DNA from 4 places in the Rhodoplanes sp. SY1 genome. Region 2 is predicted to be linked to each of the others. Evidence: predicted binding sites of a transcription regulator. Region 2 holds the regulator's gene; each other region holds the start of a gene.
What was found. The regulator PhoB, encoded in region 2, activates phosphate uptake and scavenging genes when phosphate is short. The targets are predictions, from matches to a motif close to TGTCATNNANCTGTCAT.

Region 1 (3,952 bases), on a different contig from region 2:
GCACCAGCCGCCCGCCCCGCAGGGCGACGATGCGGTCGGCATAGTCGCGCGCGAAGTCGACCTGATGGAGCGCGCACAGAACGCCGATGCGATGCTCGCGGGCGATGTCGCGCAGGACGCCGATGACATTGGCGGCCGCGCTGGGATCGAGGCTCGACACCGGCTCGTCGGCCAGCACGACGCGCGACTGTTGGGCGAGCACGCGGGCGATGGCGACGCGCTGCTGCTGCCCGCCCGACAGGGAGTCGGCGCGCTGATAGGCCTTGTCGAGCAGGCCGACGCGATCGAGCGCGGCGAGCGCGATCTGGCGGTCCGCCTGCCGAAACAACCGGGTCGCGACGCGCCACGTCGCGACATGGCCGAGCCGTCCGGCCAGCACGTTGTCGAGCGCCGACAGCCGTCCGATCAGGTTGAACTGCTGGAAGATGAGGCCGATCCTTCGGCGCACGTCGCGCAATGCGCGGCCGTGCAGTGCATCGATCCGCGTGCCCAGCACCTCGACCTGGCCCGCATCCGCCGTGACGAGCCGGGTCAGCGCGCGGAAGACCGTCGACTTGCCGGCGCCCGACGGACCGACCAGCGCGACGAGCTCGCCCGGCCGCACCGCGAAGGACACATCGTCGAGCGCCGTCGTCTCACGATAGCGCTTCGTCACGTGTCGCAGCGCGAAGGCGGCGGCCTCGTCCCGCGTGAGCGGGTCGGGCCGAGCCGCTGCCGCGGCCAGCGACGCGGGAGCGTCGAGCGCGAGGGCGGCGAGCGGCAGATGCGGATGGGCGGTCATGGGCGTCCTCACACCAGCCGGCGGCGCAGCCAGGCCGAGAGCTGGTCGATCACCGTCACCATGATCAGCACGATGACCGACAGGGTGAGCAGCTTCTGGAAGTCGAGCAGGTCGATCGCCGCCTTGATCTCGATGCCGATGCCGCCGGCCCCGACGATGCCGAGGATCGTCGAGGTGCGCACGTTCGCCTCCCACACGTAGAGAGACACCGAGGCGAGGCTCGGCAGCACCGAGGGCAGCATCGCGTAGCTGACGATCTTGGTGCGGTTGGCGCCCGACATGGCGGCCGCCTCGAGCGGTGCGTTCGGGATCGTCTCGATCGCCTCGGCATACAGCTTGGTGATCACGCCGACCGAGTGGACGATCATCCCGAGCACGCCGGCGAACGGCCCGAGCCCGACCGCGGTGACGAACAGTAGCGCGAACACCACCGTGTCGATCGCCCGGAATGTGTTGACGACCCAGCGCACCGGAAACGACAAGAGCGGCGAGGGCGTGACGTTACGGGCGACGAACACGGCGAGCGGGAAGGCGATCAGGGTCGCGGCGGCCGTGCCGACCGTCGCGATCGCCACGGTCTCGACGGCCCGCCAGGCGAACACGTCGAGATCGTCGAGATAGGGCGGCCAGCCCTTCGACGCCCATTCGAGGAGACGCGGAAAGCCGCGGGCGAGCGCGGCCGGGTTCACCTCGGCGAGCTTCAGGCAGAAGGCGAAGGCGACGGCGAGCCCCAGCAGCACCAGTGCCCGCACCACGACGGTGCGGGAGAACGGATCGATCCGCGGTTCCAGATAACGGCCGTCGGCGCCGCGGACGGGATGGTCGGTCAAGCCGAGACTCCTGAAATGATCATGTCGGCTCCGGCGCGGCATGCCGGGCTCGAAGCTCGTCCGTTTCCCGCGGACCCGATTCAAGTCACGTCGGACCGGACCGGATGGATCGGTCCCGATGTCCGCTCGTCCCCGCGAACGCGGGGACCCGGGAGCGGCACGGCACGACGCTCCTGGATGCCCGCCTGCGCGGGCATGAGCGGAAAGGGGAGCGCGGCGGACGGGGCTCTACGCCTTCAGCACGCCGAGCTCGCGGCCCATCTTCTCCAGCACCTCGTAGGGCGCGTGCGTGCCGGGCACGAAGCCCGTGTAGGGCCACGGCAGCAGCTTCTTCTGCTCGTCCGTGAGGCCGACCAGCGCGTCGCGCAACGCGACCCGCATCTCCTCGGGGAAGCTGCGGCGCACCGCGACGACCTCGTTCGGCAGCGGATCGGACTGCCACACCACGGTGTTGGAGTCGGCCTTGATCGTGCCGTTGCGGATCATCGTGTTGCGGTGGATGTCCCAGCCGGTGGCGAGGTCGACCTGGCCGTTGGCGGCGGCGACCTGGGCGGCGGCCGCCGAGGCGCCCTCGGCGTAGCGGCCGAAGAAGGTCTTGGGCTCGAGCCCGCGCTGGCGGAACCAGTGGGTCGGCACCATCCAGCCGGTGGTGGAGCCGACGTCGAGCATCTGCATCGAGAGGCCGCGCGCGTCGTCGGGCCACTTCTCGATCTTCAGCCCGGGGCGGGCGACGATGACGGCCCGATAGGTCGGCTCGCCGTTCACCAGCATGGTGCAGGCGATGCGCGCTTCGCCTTTGGCGCGCGCCAGCACGTAGCCCCACGGCCCCATCTGGGTGGCGTCGATCTGCTCGCTCGCCAGCGCCACCGAGATGCCGGCCCAGTCGTTGGCGACGGTCAGCTCGAGCCCGACCCCCATGCGGTCGGCGACGATCTTGTAGATCGGCTCCCACACCTTGCGGGTCTCGGCCTGGGTTGCCTGCTGGGGCGCGAGGCCGATCTTGATGGTCTGGCGCGACTGCGCGCGCACGGCCGGGGCGGCCAGCGTGGCTCCGACGGCGGCCGTGGTGGCGAGAAAGCGGCGGCGGTTCAACATGGGCTCGGTCTCTCCGGATCGGCGGGCCCGGAGGCGGACGGCACCGGGCCCGCGGACCCCGTGGCGCATCGACGGCCGGGCAACTTGTCTAGGTTATTTGGACAAGCTGACGGGGATGTGACACCGGAGCGCTCCCAGCGCGGCTCAAGGGCTGTCGACCCGGAACCGCAGCCGCCCGGCCGGCACCACGGCGGACCCGAACAGGATCGGCGCGCCGTCGCGCCCGGCGTCGATGTAGCTCATCACCATGACGGGCGTATCGGAGCCGACGGCCAGCGCCCGCGCCTCGTCGGCACGCGGCAGCCGGCCGTCGATCCAGGTCCTGGTCCGGAAGAACTCCGGATGGCCGAGCTCGGCGAGCGCCGGCGTGTAGCTGCGCAAGCGACGGAACGCCTCGTCGACGCCGGCGAAGCGGGCGTGCTCGAACACGTGGTAGCAGTAGGCCGACACACCCGGACCGGCGCGCCGCAGCGACTCGAGCACCAGGAGCTCGCTCCCCGGCGCGATCGCGAGCAGGGCGGCGAGCTCGGCGTTCGCGGTGCGCCGCGAGGACCGCAGCAGCTTGCCGTCGGGTCGCGCGGCGAGGCGCTGCTCGAACTCGCTCCACTTCGATTCGCGCGTCACCGCGTACTCGACCGGCCGCCGCGCTACGAACACGCCCTTGCCCTGACGGGCGACGACGAGCCCCTCGTCTGCGAGCCGGGCGAGCGCGACCCGCACGGTGTGCCGGTGCACACCGTAGGCCTTCGCCAGCTCCGATTCGGACGGTAGCCGGTCTCCCGGGCCGAAGAAGCCGGTGCGAATCTCGAATGTCAGGTCGATCTCGATCTGCCGCCACACCGGGATCGGCTCGCCCCGGCGAACGCGGCGGCGCGGCGCTGCCGACATGCCATCCTCCTGCTGCGCGCGCCTTGTGGCATGGAACCGCGCGGGAGGAAACGGGGCGGCCGCGTGGGAGCGGCCTCCATGGACGGATCGATCGGCCGCCGCGACGGCCGCGGATGACGGGCGACCACGCACGGGTCGCCCGGTCAGGGGCCGGCCGTGTCGCCCGTCATCTTGCGCAGGAGATGGACGAGCGCGACGCGCTCGACCGGCGCGAGGTCTCCCATCGTCAGCTCGGTGATGTGATGCGCGCTCGGCACCATGCGATCGATCATCGCCGAACCGCGGGCCGTGAGATGGACGATCACCTTGCGGCGATCGTCGCCGTCGGTCGTGATCGCCACCAGGCGGCGCGCGGTCA
Region 2 (3,952 bases):
CGCGGCCTCCAGGAAGCCGGGCGCCAGCATCACGTCGAGCACGGCGTTGCCGGCCGCGACCGCGAGCGGATTGCCCCCGAAGGTCGAGCCGTGGGTGCCGACCGTCATGCCCTTGCCGGCCTCCGCCGTGCACAGCACCGCGCCGACCGGGAAGCCGCCGCCGAGCGCCTTGGCGACGCCCATCACGTCGGGCGTGACGCCGACGCCCTGATGCGCGAACAGCGGGCCGGTGCGGCCCATGCCGGTCTGCACCTCGTCGAACACCAGGAGGAGGCCGTTCTGGTCGCAGATCTCGCGCAGGCCGCGGAGGAACTGCGGGGTGCCGACCCGCACGCCGCCCTCGCCCTGCACGGCCTCGACCAGGATCGCCGCCGTCTGCGGGCCGATCGCCGCCTTCACGGCGTCGAGATCGCCGTAGGGCACCTGATCGAAGCCGCCGGGCGGCGGGCCGAAGCCCTCCATGTATTTCTTCTGGCCGCCGGCCGCGAGCGTCGCCAGCGTGCGGCCGTGGAAGGCGCCCTCGAACGTGACGATGCGGTCGCGCTCCGGCGCGCCGTTCGCCGCGTGGTACTTGCGCGCGACCTTGATCGCGCCTTCCATCGCCTCGGCGCCGGAATTGCAGAAGAACACCAGGTCCGCGAAGCTCGCCGCGCACAGGCGCGCCGCGAGGCGCTCGGCGTCGGGCACGCGGAACAGGTTGGAGACGTGCCACACCTTCTCGGCCTGCGCCTTGAGCGCGTCGACCAGCACCGGATGGGCGTGGCCGAGGGCGTTCACGGCGACGCCGCAGTGACAATCGAGGTAGCGCTCGCCCGTGGTGGAGACGAGCCACGCGCCCTCGCCTCGCTCGAAGGCGAGGTCAGCGCGCGCGTAGGTCGGCAGCAGATGCGACATGGCCGAACTTCTTATGGCGACTCGTGAATCGAGCGGCCCACGAAATGAATCGTGCCGCCTCGGGGGCGGCACGGACGGTACATTTTAGGTCCGGGCCGCCCGGTGTCAACCGGACGCGCCGCATCCGTCATCGCACGTACGGACTCGAAAGGGCCATGAATTGTGGATGCAATACTGGGGACTCTTGCGGGGGACTCGCGCGATATTGTAGCGTTTTCTTCGCTATCATACGACATCTCGTGCGGCGGACTGCTCTCTAAGTTTCACGTCTGTTCCTGCGTACCCGCCGGTGGAGAGGCACCGCCGCGCGGCGATGACGGATTCGACGAGAGTGATCTCGCGCCACGGGGCGAAGAGGAACACATGTGGACCGACGAGCGCGTGGAACTTCTCAAGAAGCTTTGGAACGACGGTCTCTCAGCGAGCCAGATCGCCGTCGAGCTCGGTGGAATCACACGCAATGCGGTGATCGGTAAGGTTCACCGGCTGGGCCTGTCCGGGCGCGCCAAGAGTCCCGCGGCGGCGGTGCCGCGGGCCAGGAAGCCGCGCGCGGCGGCGCCGGTGCTGCGCGTCGCGCGGCCGGCGATGCGCGGCAACACGGCGCTGGCGCGCGCCCCCGTCTACGAGGTCGAGTACGAGCAGGAGGTCGAGGCGGTCGCCAATGTGGTGCCGATGGGCCAGCGCTGCACGCTGCTCGAGCTCGGCGAGGGCAAGTGCCGCTGGCCGGTCGGCGATCCCGGCTCGACCGACTTCTTCTTCTGCGGCGGCCGGACCAGCGAGGGGCTGCCCTATTGCGGCTACCACGCGCGGATCGCCTATCAGCCGGTCGACCGGCGCCGCGACAAGCGCCTCGGGCGGATCTGATCCGCGACGAGAACGGCGTCCGGCCCAGCCGGCCGCCGAAACGCCCTGCGCCGGACGACGAGACGGTGTGCGCCGGATGACGTCGTTGCGGGATCGCGCGGCGGCCTGCGGCCCCGCAGTCCGGCCATGTCGCCGATGCATTCCGCGCGATGTCGGGGGCGCACGCCGTTCGCGAGTGCCCCGCGAGGCATTCGAGCCGGTGAGCTGCGGCGGCTCGCGCCGCCGCTCGCGGTGTCACGCCGCAGGTATCACGTCGCAGGTATCACGCCCTGGGCGTCACGCCTCGGCGCCGCCGTAGCGGTCGTTGAGGGCGTAGCCGGCGCCCCGCACGGTGCGGATCGGGTCGGAACGCTGGCCGCGATTGAGCGCCTTGCGCAGCCGGCCGACATGCACGTCGACGGTGCGCTCGTCGATATAGACGTCGCGGCCCCACACCCGATCGAGAAGCTGCTCGCGTGAAAAAACGCGGCCCGGGTTCTCCATCAGGAACTCGAGCAGACGGAACTCGGTCGGGCCGAGCGGCACGTCACGCCCCGCCCGCGCCACCCGCTTCTTGTCGCGGTTGAGCTCGATGTCGCCGGCGGTCAGCACCGACGCGACCCGCTCCGGCTTGGTGCGGCGGAGCAGCGCGCGGATGCGGGCGAGCAGCTCCGGCACCGAGAACGGCTTGACGATGTAGTCGTCGGCGCCGGTGGCGAGGCCGCGCACCCGCTCGCCCTCCTCGCCGCGCGCCGTGAGCATGATCACCGGGAGCTGCTGCGTCTCGGTGCGGGCGCGCAACCGCCTGATCAGCTCGATGCCGGACAGGCCGGGCAGCATCCAGTCGACGATGGCGAGATCCGGGGGGCTCTCCTTGAGACGGAGATCGGCGTCGTCGCCGCGGCCGGCGGCGTCGACCGCGTAGCCCTCGGCCTCGAGATTGTAGCGCAGGAGCAGCGTCAGCGGCTCCTCGTCCTCGACGATCAGAATGCGCGCGGCCATCGGCTTCAAGGTCCTCTCGGGAATAGCGGTCGCCCGGCGGCGGAGGCGCGTGTCCGTCAGGCGTCGAACGGAACCACGGTGCTCGACGTCGTGTCGCTCTTCGGGCGCTCGTCGAGGAGCGACTTGCCCTCGATCATGTAGTAGACCGACTCGGCGATGTTGGTGGCGTGATCGCCCATCCGCTCGATGTTCTTGGCGCAGAACAGGAGGTGGATGCAGATGCCGATGTTGCGCGGATCCTCCATCATGTAGGTGAGGAGCTCGCGGAACAGCGAGTTGTTGACGGCGTCGATCTCCTCGTCGGCCCGCCACACGGCGACCGCCTTCTGCAGGTCGCGCCGCGCGTAGGCGTCGAGCACGTCCTTGATCTGCGACAGCACCAGCTCGGTCATGTGCTGGACGCCGCGCATCACCTGCTGGGCGCGGAACTCGTGATCGAGCACGACGACCCGCTTGGCGATGTTCTTGGCGAGGTCGCCGATCCGCTCGAGATCGTTGGAGATGCGCATCGCCGCGACGATGTCGCGCAGGTCGACCGCCATCGGCTGGCGGCGCGTGATGGTGAGCACCGCCTTGGCCTCGATCTCGCGCTGCAGCGCGTCGATGCGCGAGTCGGCGGCGACCACGAGCTGGGCGGCCGCGAGATCGCGGCGGTCGAGCGCCTCGGTGGCGTCGGAGATCTGCTGCTCCGCCATGCCGCCCATCTCGGCGACCATGCGGGCGAGATCCTGCAGGTCGGTGTCGAAGGCCTTGTGGGTATGTTCGCCCATCGGGGGATTCTCCGGAACGTCGGTTTCTCGGTCGTCGTCTTCGTCCGCCGCCACGGCGGTCACCCGAAGCGACCCGTGATGTAGTCCTGGGTCCGCCGGTCCTTCGGCGTGGTGAAGATGTCGCTGGTGACGCCGATCTCGACCAGCACGCCGAGATGGAAGAAGGCGGTGCGCTGCGACACCCGGGCCGCCTGCTGCATCGAGTGGGTGACGATGACGATCGTGTAGTTCTCGCGCAGCTCGTCCATCAGCTCCTCGATCTTCGCGGTGGCGATCGGATCGAGGGCCGAGCACGGCTCGTCCATCAGGATGACCTCCGGGCTCACCGCGATGGCGCGGGCGATGCAGAGCCGCTGCTGCTGGCCGCCCGACAGGCTGGTGCCGGAATCGCCGAGCCGGTCCTTCACCTCCTCGAACAGGCCGGCCCGCTTGAGGCTGGTCAC
Region 3 (3,952 bases), on a different contig from region 2:
GATCTCGGCCTCGGCGTCGAGATTGAACGTCTCGTGCCGCAGGTGCAGGCGGGTGTCGGCGGCGAGCCCGGAACGCAGGTCCTCGATGGCGGCGACGAGCCGCCGCGCATTGTCGGCACCGCGCAATCCCGGCTCCCACGACCAGGTGACGCCGTGGAACACCGTGGTGATGCCGTTGGCGACAACCTGGCGGTCGGTCTCGTGGAGGGCGACGTCGAGCGGAAAGTCGACGCCCGGCCGCGGCATGATCTGGCGCTCGAAGGCGTCGCCGTGAATGTCGACGATGCCGGGCAGGACCAGCAGCCCGGTCGCGTCGAGGGTCGGCCCGCCGCTGTCGCGCCCGGCCGGGGCGATCGATCCATCTTGCATGACCTTCACGGTCGCGTCGGTGAAGCGCCCGTCGATCAGGACGGCGCCGCCCGTGACCACGAGGCCGGCAGGCGCTTCGTCACGCCCTGGAAACGCAGCGCTCGTCACGCCGTCACCTCGCTCTGGCCGCGGCCGCCCTGATCGCCGCCGCTGCCGGTCGTCACCGCCCGCGGCGCCGCCGCGGACCGGCTCTCGTAGGTGTCGAGGAAGGCTTCGATCGACAGCGCGCGAAAATCCGGCAGCGCGAGATGCAGCGCCTCGTGGCTCCAGTCCCACCAGGCGAGGCGGATCAGCCTCGCCGCGATGTGGTCCTCGAACCGCCGGCGCACGATCCGGGCCGGATTGCCGGCCACGATCGCGTAGTCGGGCACGTCCTTGGTGACCACCGCATTGGCCGCGACCACGGCGCCAGTGCCGATGCTGCGGCCCGCCAGGACGACGGCACCGTGGCCGATCCACACGTCGTGCCCGATGGTGACGTGACGGCTGCGCCGCCACGCGAAGAACGCCGCCTCGTCGGCTTCGCCGGGAAAGTAGGCGCTCGCCCGATAGGTGAAGTGCGATTGGCTGGCGCGTTGCATCGGATGGTTGCCGGGATTGATCCGGGTCATCGCCGCGACCGAGCAGAACTTGCCGAACGTCGTGTAGGCGATGTCGCTGTCGTTGACGACGTAGGAGTAGTCGCCGAGCACGGTCTCCAGCAGCTTGGTCCGGGGACCGACCTCGGTGAAGCGACCGAGCCGGCTGTCGCGCACGTCGGCGCTCGGGTCGATCAGCGGAACCGGAGACAGCGTCTTGCTCATGGCGGGGTCCTTCGAGGCCGGGCGGCCGGAACGCTGGACACGGTGTCGTGACACGCCGATATCGGCGCGATGACGAAACGCTGACCTTCCCCGATTTCACCCGGTCCGCAAGGCCTTCCGCGAGGCGGCACGCGATATCGTCGTCCCGATGCGACGCACGCCTGTCACATCGGAAGCCGATCATCCGCCGCATGCATCGGCCGTCCCATCGGACGTCTCATCGATGGGCCGGCGCACGAAGGGGTCGCTGATGCTCGTCGTCGAAGGCCTGTCCCGTCGTTTCGGCGTCCACACTGCGGTTGCGGACGCGTCGTTCGAGATCGAGCGTGGCGCGTTTGTCGGCGTCATCGGCCGCTCGGGCGCCGGAAAGTCGACGCTGTTGCGGATGATCAACCGGCTGATCGACCCGAGCGAGGGCCGCATCGTGTTCGACGGCGTCGAGGTGACGGCGCTGTCGGGGCGCGACCTGCGCCTGTGGCGCCGCCGCGCCGCGATGATCTTCCAGCAGTTCAATCTGGTCGGCCGACTCGATGTGCTGACCAACGTTCTGATGGGACGCGTCGCCACGGTGCCGTCGTGGCGCGCCGTGGTCGGCGCCTGGCCGGACGCCGACAAGGCGATCGCGCTCTCGGCGCTGGAACAGTTCGACATCGCCGGCCTCGCGGCGCAGCGCACCGAGACGCTCTCGGGCGGCCAGCAGCAGCGCGTCGCCATCGCCCGCGCCCTGGTGCAGGAGCCGGAGCTGATTCTGGCCGACGAGCCGATCGCCTCGCTCGATCCCCGCAACACCCGTGTCGTGATGGACGCGCTGCTGCGCATCAACAAGCATCTCGGCATCACGGTGCTGTGCAATCTTCATTCGCTCGACATCGCCCGCGACTATTGCGACCGGCTGATCGGCATGGCGGCCGGCGCCGTCGTGTTCGACGGCGCGCCGGCGCAGCTCACCGACGCGCTGGCGCGGGAGATCTACGGTCTCGAAGCCGCCGACGTGATCGATCACGCCCCCGGGCTCGACCCGCTGCGCCCCGGGGCGCCGGTCGGCGAAGCCGCCGCGGCCTGACCCCCTCCCGCTCTTCCCCTGACGACGACCACAGGAGACGTCGCATGCTCGACCGTCGCATCGTTCTCGCCGGCGCGCTCGCCGCCGCGCTCGCCGCACCCGCGGCGCTGGCGCAGGACTACAAGGCGCAGGTTCCGGAGCTGATCTTCGCCAAGGTCCCGGACGAGAACGCCTCCGGCACCACCGACCGCTGGACGCCGTTCGTCAACTATCTCGCCAAGGAGCTCGGCGTGAAGGTGACGCTGCGCATCGCCAACGACTACGCCGCCGTGGTCGAGGGCCAGCGCGCCGGCAACATCCACATCGCCATGTACGGCCCGGCCTCGTATGCCCGCGCCGTCATCACCGGCGCTCAGATCGAGCCCTTCGCCATCGAGGTCAGCGCCGACGGCACCAAGGGCTACTATTCGGTGCTCTACGTGAAGGCCGAGTCCCCGTACAAGAGCATCCAGGATCTGAAGGGCAAGAACCTCTGCCTGGTCGACCCGAACTCGACCTCCGGCAATAACGTGCCGCGCTACGCCATGCACAAGATGGGGCTCGACCCCGACACCTATTTCGCCAAGGTGGTCTATGCCGGCAGCCACGAGAACGCGGTGATCGGCGTGCAGCAGGGCACCTGCGACGCCGCCTTCAACTGGTGGAACGACGAGACCGAGTCGAACCTCAAGCGCATGGCCCGCAAGGGCATGGCAAAGGCCGAGGACTTCCGCATCGTCTTCAAGTCCGATCTGATCGTGAACTCGCCGATGGCCTATCTGACGGCGCTGCCGGCGGGCCTCAAGGCGGCGATCCGCGACGCGGTGCTCAATGTCGCGACCAAGGACAAGGCGGCCTTCGACGCCATCTACGACGGCAAGCAGCTCCCGTTCCAGGCGGTCAGCCACAAGGACTACGAGCCGGTGATCGAGCTCGTGCGGTTCGTCGACGACCTGCGCAAGAAGAAGAAGGCCTCCTGATCCGCGGACCGGGGCCGTCCCCGGACGGCCCCCGGTCCCGAAACGTCCCGCCCGAAACGTCCGCCATGGTCTCCGCCGTCGTCATCCTCGGTCCCGAGCAGCTCGAACGCGCGGCGGCGCAGTACCGCGCCGCCGTCGCGGCGCGGCGTCTGCGGACCTTGCTCGGCCTCGCGATCCTGACGGTCGCGATCGGGCTCGCGGCCGTGGCCGGCGAGGTCGATCCCGGCAAGCTCGCGGCCAACGCCCATCGCCTGCCGGCCTATGTCTGGAACCTGGTGCCGCCGCTGACCTGGCGCAATCTCGGCGCCGATCTCGCCGAGTGGTTCTGGAATATCGACGACTGGCTCGGGCTCCTCGTCGACACGCTCCTGATCGCCTGGCTCGGCACACTCGCCGGCGGCATCGGAGCCTTCGTGCTCTGCTTCCTGGCCGCCGCGAATCTCGAGCGGCGCGGGATCGTTCGAGTCGTCACCCGGCGGCTTCTGGAATTCTGCCGCACCGTCCCCGAGATGGTGTTCGCGCTCCTGTTCGTGATCGCCTTCGGGCTCGGCGCCCTGCCCGGCGTGCTGGCGCTCGCGATCCATTCGACCGGCGCGCTCGGCAAGCTGTTCGCCGAGGTGGTGGAGAACATCGACATGAAGCCGGTGGAGGGCGCGACGGCGGCCGGGGCGACGCGGATCACCGCCATTCGGCTCGCCGTGCTGCCCCAGGTGCTGTCGAGCTTCGCCTCCTACGCACTGCTGCGCTTCGAGATCAAC
Region 4 (3,952 bases), on a different contig from region 2:
CGACATAGTCGACGAACTGCACGGGGAGCGGCTGGTCGAGCCCGAGCGATTTCCTGATCTGCTCGATCGCTTCCGTGCTGGCGGCCGGCCCGGCGAAATAGGCGGCCGGATCGCCCGGCAACGCGCGGGTGAGCAGGAACGTCACGATCACGACGCCGATCAGGCTCGGGATCGTCATCACGAGGCGCTTGAGGATCAGGGTCGGCATGGTGCGCTCCGCTGCGTGACGCCGGTCTCACCTCTCCCCGCGCGCGGGGAGAGGTCGACATTCGCGCGTTCAGCGCGAATGTCGGGTGAGGGGGCATCTCGTGGATACGGAGGCGCCCCCTCACCCCACCCCTCTCCCCGCGTGCGGGGAGAGGGAGCGCCCCCGTCGTGCGGGCGCGCCGTGCCTCTCACTCACGCCTTGCTCAGCGTGCGGTAGTCGAGCTGGCGGTGGAACCAGTAGCGATAGCCGGAGACGTTCTTCTGCATCGCCGCGTTCAGATAAGGCTGGAACAGCGGGATGCGCGGCACGTCGTCGAACGCCTTGGCGACGAAACCCTTCACGTCCTTGTCGTAGGCGGCGGTGTCGCCCTCGGCGGCCGCCTTGCGGGCGGCGTCGATCAGCGCGTCCATCTCCTTGTTCTGGTAGCTCATGGTGTTGAACAGCGCGTTCTGGCCGTGATAGCACCAGAAGAAGAAGTACTCGGGATAGTCGAGCCAGCCCGAGAAGAAGTTGGAGATCAGCGGCATCTCCTTCTTGGTCATCTCGGCGCGCCAGCTCGAGCCCGGCACCTTGTTGATGGTCGCCTTGATGCCGATCTGGGCGAGGCTCTCCTGTACCAGCACGCACAGCGGCTCGTTGACGGCGGCGAAGCCGAGATCGAACGAGAGCGTCGTCTCGAAGCCGTTCGGCAGGCCGGCCTTGGCGAGCAGCGCCTTGGCCTTGGCGAGATCCGTCACATAGCCGTGCGGCTGCGGCCAGGCGACCGAGAGGGCGGCGCCCTCCGGCGCGCCGAACATCGGCTTGGCGAGCCCGAACATCACGGCGTCCATGATCTTCTGATAGGGGATCGCGTAGGCGACGGCCTGGCGCACCTCGAGCTTGTCGAAGGGCGGCTTGGTCACGTTCATGCCGATGTACTGAATGCCGTTGCCGATCGGGCTCGACACCACGGCCACCTTGCCGGCCTGGCTCAGCTCGACGAAGTCCTTGTTGGGCAGGTCGAACGAGATGTCGGCGTCGCCGCGCTCGATCAGGGCGCGCCGGTTGCCGGCGGACGGCACCATGCGCCACACGATGCGCTTGATCTTGGGCAGCGGCCCGCCCTTCCAGGTCTCGTTGCGCTCGTAGATCACCTCGGTGCCGGGCGTCCACTTCGTCACCTTGTAGGCACCGCCGCCGGCCGTGTTGGCCTTGGCGTACTCCATCGCCCACGGGTCCTTCTCGGTGGCGTTCTTCTTCATCAGCGCGGAATTGAAGATCGACGGGACGATCACGGCGATGTCCGGGATCGTCAGCTTGTCCTTGCGGATGAAGTCGACCCGGAAGGTGTGGTCGTCGACGACGACGAACTGCTCGGGCTTCTCCAGCGAGCCGGCCTTCATCTGGAAGGTCGGGAAGCCGCCGACCGTCACGGCGCGGTCGAACGACCACTTCACGTCCTTGGCGGTCACCGGGGTGCCGTCGTGGAAGGTCGCGTCCTTGCGCAGCTTGAAGGTCGCCGAGGTGTCCGTGACGTTCCAGTCCTCGGCCAGCTCCGGCGTGTACTTGTCACGGTCGTAGGAGGCGACGCCGTTCTCCAGGGTCTTGGTGCCGTGCGAGATCAGCCGGTCGTAGCAGTTCCAGGCGACCTCGTAGCCGGGGCGGTTGGTGCCGACGCCGTGGATGTCGAGATTGTTCGGCCCGCTCTCGGAGACCAGCAGCAGCGTCTCGTTGCGGGCCTGCGCCTTGGCCTCCGACCAGATCGCCGGGGCCGGGAGCATGCTGCCGGCCGCCAGGGCCGTCATCGATTTGAGGACGTCACGACGCTTCATTCTCGTTCTCCGAATGGCAGGGCGGGGGCGCGGGGCGAGAGACATTCCGCAAGCCGCGTGCCAACTCGGCCGAGCGCGCCGCATCGACGGCGCAACCGCTTGAGTTCGCGAGAGAAGGTGCGCCGGGGACGGGAGCGCCCAGGTCGGCCGACCGGGGGTGAGGCGCGCCTCGATTGCATACAAGAGAGGGCGGTATGGCTAATGAGTAGGCAGGCCTGAGAGTGTTCTTCCGGCTCGGGCCGCTCGTCGGCGGCGCCGGTCACAATCGTCACATCACTGTAATACGAGCGGCCTACGCGATCGGTTCGGACCCCGGCCCCGGCCGCGGCGCGTCATCGGACAGCCGCCGGTGGGCGACGGGGCGCACATGGAGACTTCGCGATGCGCGTTCGCCGCCTCGGCGCCCTTCTCGGCGCCCTCGCCCTCGCCCTGCAGCCGTTCACCGCCGCCGCGCTCGATGCCCGCTACACCGACGCCGACGGCGATCTCGTCGCCGACACGCCGACCGATCCCAAGCAGTGGGTGGATCCGTCGACGCTGATCTTCGCCTACACGCCGGTCGAGGACCCTGCCGTCTACGCCAAGGTGTGGGACGGCTTCCTGCGCCACATGGAGAAGGTGACGGGCAAGAAGGTGCAGTTCTTCCCGGTGCAGTCGAACGCCGCCCAGCTCGAGGCGATGCGGGCCGGCCGCCTGCACGTCGCCGGCTTCAACACCGGGTCGAACCCGATCGCCGTCAACTGCTCGGGCTTCGTGCCCTTCGCCATGATGGCCTCGCTCAAGGGCGAGTACGGCTACGAGATGGAGATCATCACGTATCCGGGCTCCGGCGTGACCAAGCCGGAGGAGATCCGCGGCAAGAAGATGGCGTTCACGTCGCAGACCTCGAACTCCGGCTACAAGGCGCCGTCCGCCCTGTTGCGCGAGAAGTTCGGGCTCGAGCCGGGCAAGGACTACGAGCCGGTGTTCTCCGGCAAGCACGACAACTCGGTGATCGGCGTGGCCAACAAGGACTATCCGGTGGCGGCGATCGCCAACTCGGTGATGCTGCGCATGCTGGCCCGCAACGTGGTCAAGAAGGATCAGCTCGTCTCGATCTACAAGTCGCAGACCTTTCCGACCACCGGCTACGGCATGGTCTACAACCTGAAGCCCGAGCTGGCCGCCAAGGTGAAGGAGGCGTTCTTCTCGTTCGACTGGACCGGCAGCGATCTGCTCAAGGAGTTCCAGTCGACCGAGCCGCCGCAGGAGAAGTTCATCCCGATCACCTTCAAGCAGCATTGGGAGGTGGTGCGCGACATCGACAAGGCGATGGGCGTCTCCTACGACTGCAAGGGCTGATCCGACGAGCACTGTCACGGGCGAGAGTGGAGCCGGCATGCTGCGGATCGAGGGCTTGCGAAAGCAGTACCGCACCGGCGACGCCGCGCTGCGCGGCGTCGACCTCGTGGTGCCGGCCGGCGAGGTGATCGGCCTGATCGGCCCGTCGGGCGCCGGCAAGTCGACGCTGATCCGCTGCGTCAACCGGCTGGTCGAGCCGACCTCCGGCCGCATCCTGCTCGGCGACGACGAGGTGACGGGCGCGTCGCGCCGCGCGCTGCGCCGCCTGCGTCGCCGCATGGGCATGATCTTCCAGGAGTTCGCGCTGGTCGAGCGGCTCACCGTGATGGAGAACGTGCTGGCCGGCCGGCTCGGCACGGTGCCGTTCTGGCGGAGCCTGACGCGCCGCTTCCCGCCCGACGACGTGCGCAACGCCTTCGCGACGCTCGACCGCGTCGGCCTCCTCGATCACGTCGACAAGCGCGCCGACGCGCTCTCTGGCGGCCAGCGTCAGCGCGTCGGCATCGCCCGTGCGCTCTTGCAGGATCCCGACCTGCTGCTGATCGACGAGCCGACCGCGAGCCTCGACCCGAAGACGTCGCGGCAGATCATG

Region 1: the regulator PhoB is predicted to act here: its motif matches at 2,813-2,829, upstream of phnD (phosphate/phosphite/phosphonate ABC transporter substrate-binding protein).
Region 3: the regulator PhoB is predicted to act here: its motif matches at 1,231-1,247, upstream of phnC (phosphonate ABC transporter ATP-binding protein).
Region 4: the regulator PhoB is predicted to act here: its motif matches at 2,286-2,302, upstream of phnD (phosphate/phosphite/phosphonate ABC transporter substrate-binding protein).

Annotation. Positions count from the first base shown of each region.
Region 1 covers NZ_JBEOMB010000033.1:1,673-5,624, forward strand. The annotation lists gene phnC (phosphonate ABC transporter ATP-binding protein) at 1-781, opposite strand, end outside; gene phnE (phosphonate ABC transporter, permease protein PhnE) at 790-1,611, opposite strand; gene phnD (phosphate/phosphite/phosphonate ABC transporter substrate-binding protein) at 1,840-2,706, opposite strand; gene phnF (phosphonate metabolism transcriptional regulator PhnF) at 2,851-3,594, opposite strand; gene ABTU92_RS09920 (MarR family winged helix-turn-helix transcriptional regulator) at 3,738-3,952, opposite strand, start outside.
Region 2 covers NZ_JBEOMB010000100.1:54,769-58,720, reverse strand. The annotation lists gene ABTU92_RS22235 (aspartate aminotransferase family protein) at 1-894, opposite strand, end outside; gene ABTU92_RS22230 (GcrA family cell cycle regulator) at 1,258-1,758, shown strand; gene phoB (phosphate regulon transcriptional regulator PhoB) at 2,035-2,739, opposite strand; gene phoU (phosphate signaling complex protein PhoU) at 2,796-3,509, opposite strand; gene pstB (phosphate ABC transporter ATP-binding protein PstB) at 3,569-3,952, opposite strand, start outside.
Region 3 covers NZ_JBEOMB010000040.1:27,086-31,037, forward strand. The annotation lists gene ABTU92_RS11765 (alpha-D-ribose 1-methylphosphonate 5-triphosphate diphosphatase) at 1-477, opposite strand, end outside; gene ABTU92_RS11770 (chloramphenicol acetyltransferase) at 474-1,172, opposite strand; gene phnC (phosphonate ABC transporter ATP-binding protein) at 1,423-2,235, shown strand; gene phnD (phosphonate ABC transporter substrate-binding protein) at 2,280-3,194, shown strand; gene phnE (phosphonate ABC transporter, permease protein PhnE) at 3,260-3,952, shown strand, end outside.
Region 4 covers NZ_JBEOMB010000007.1:40,627-44,578, reverse strand. The annotation lists gene ABTU92_RS02235 (ABC transporter permease) at 1-208, opposite strand, end outside; gene ABTU92_RS02230 (ABC transporter substrate-binding protein) at 400-2,019, opposite strand; gene phnD (phosphate/phosphite/phosphonate ABC transporter substrate-binding protein) at 2,401-3,360, shown strand; gene phnC (phosphonate ABC transporter ATP-binding protein) at 3,398-3,952, shown strand, end outside.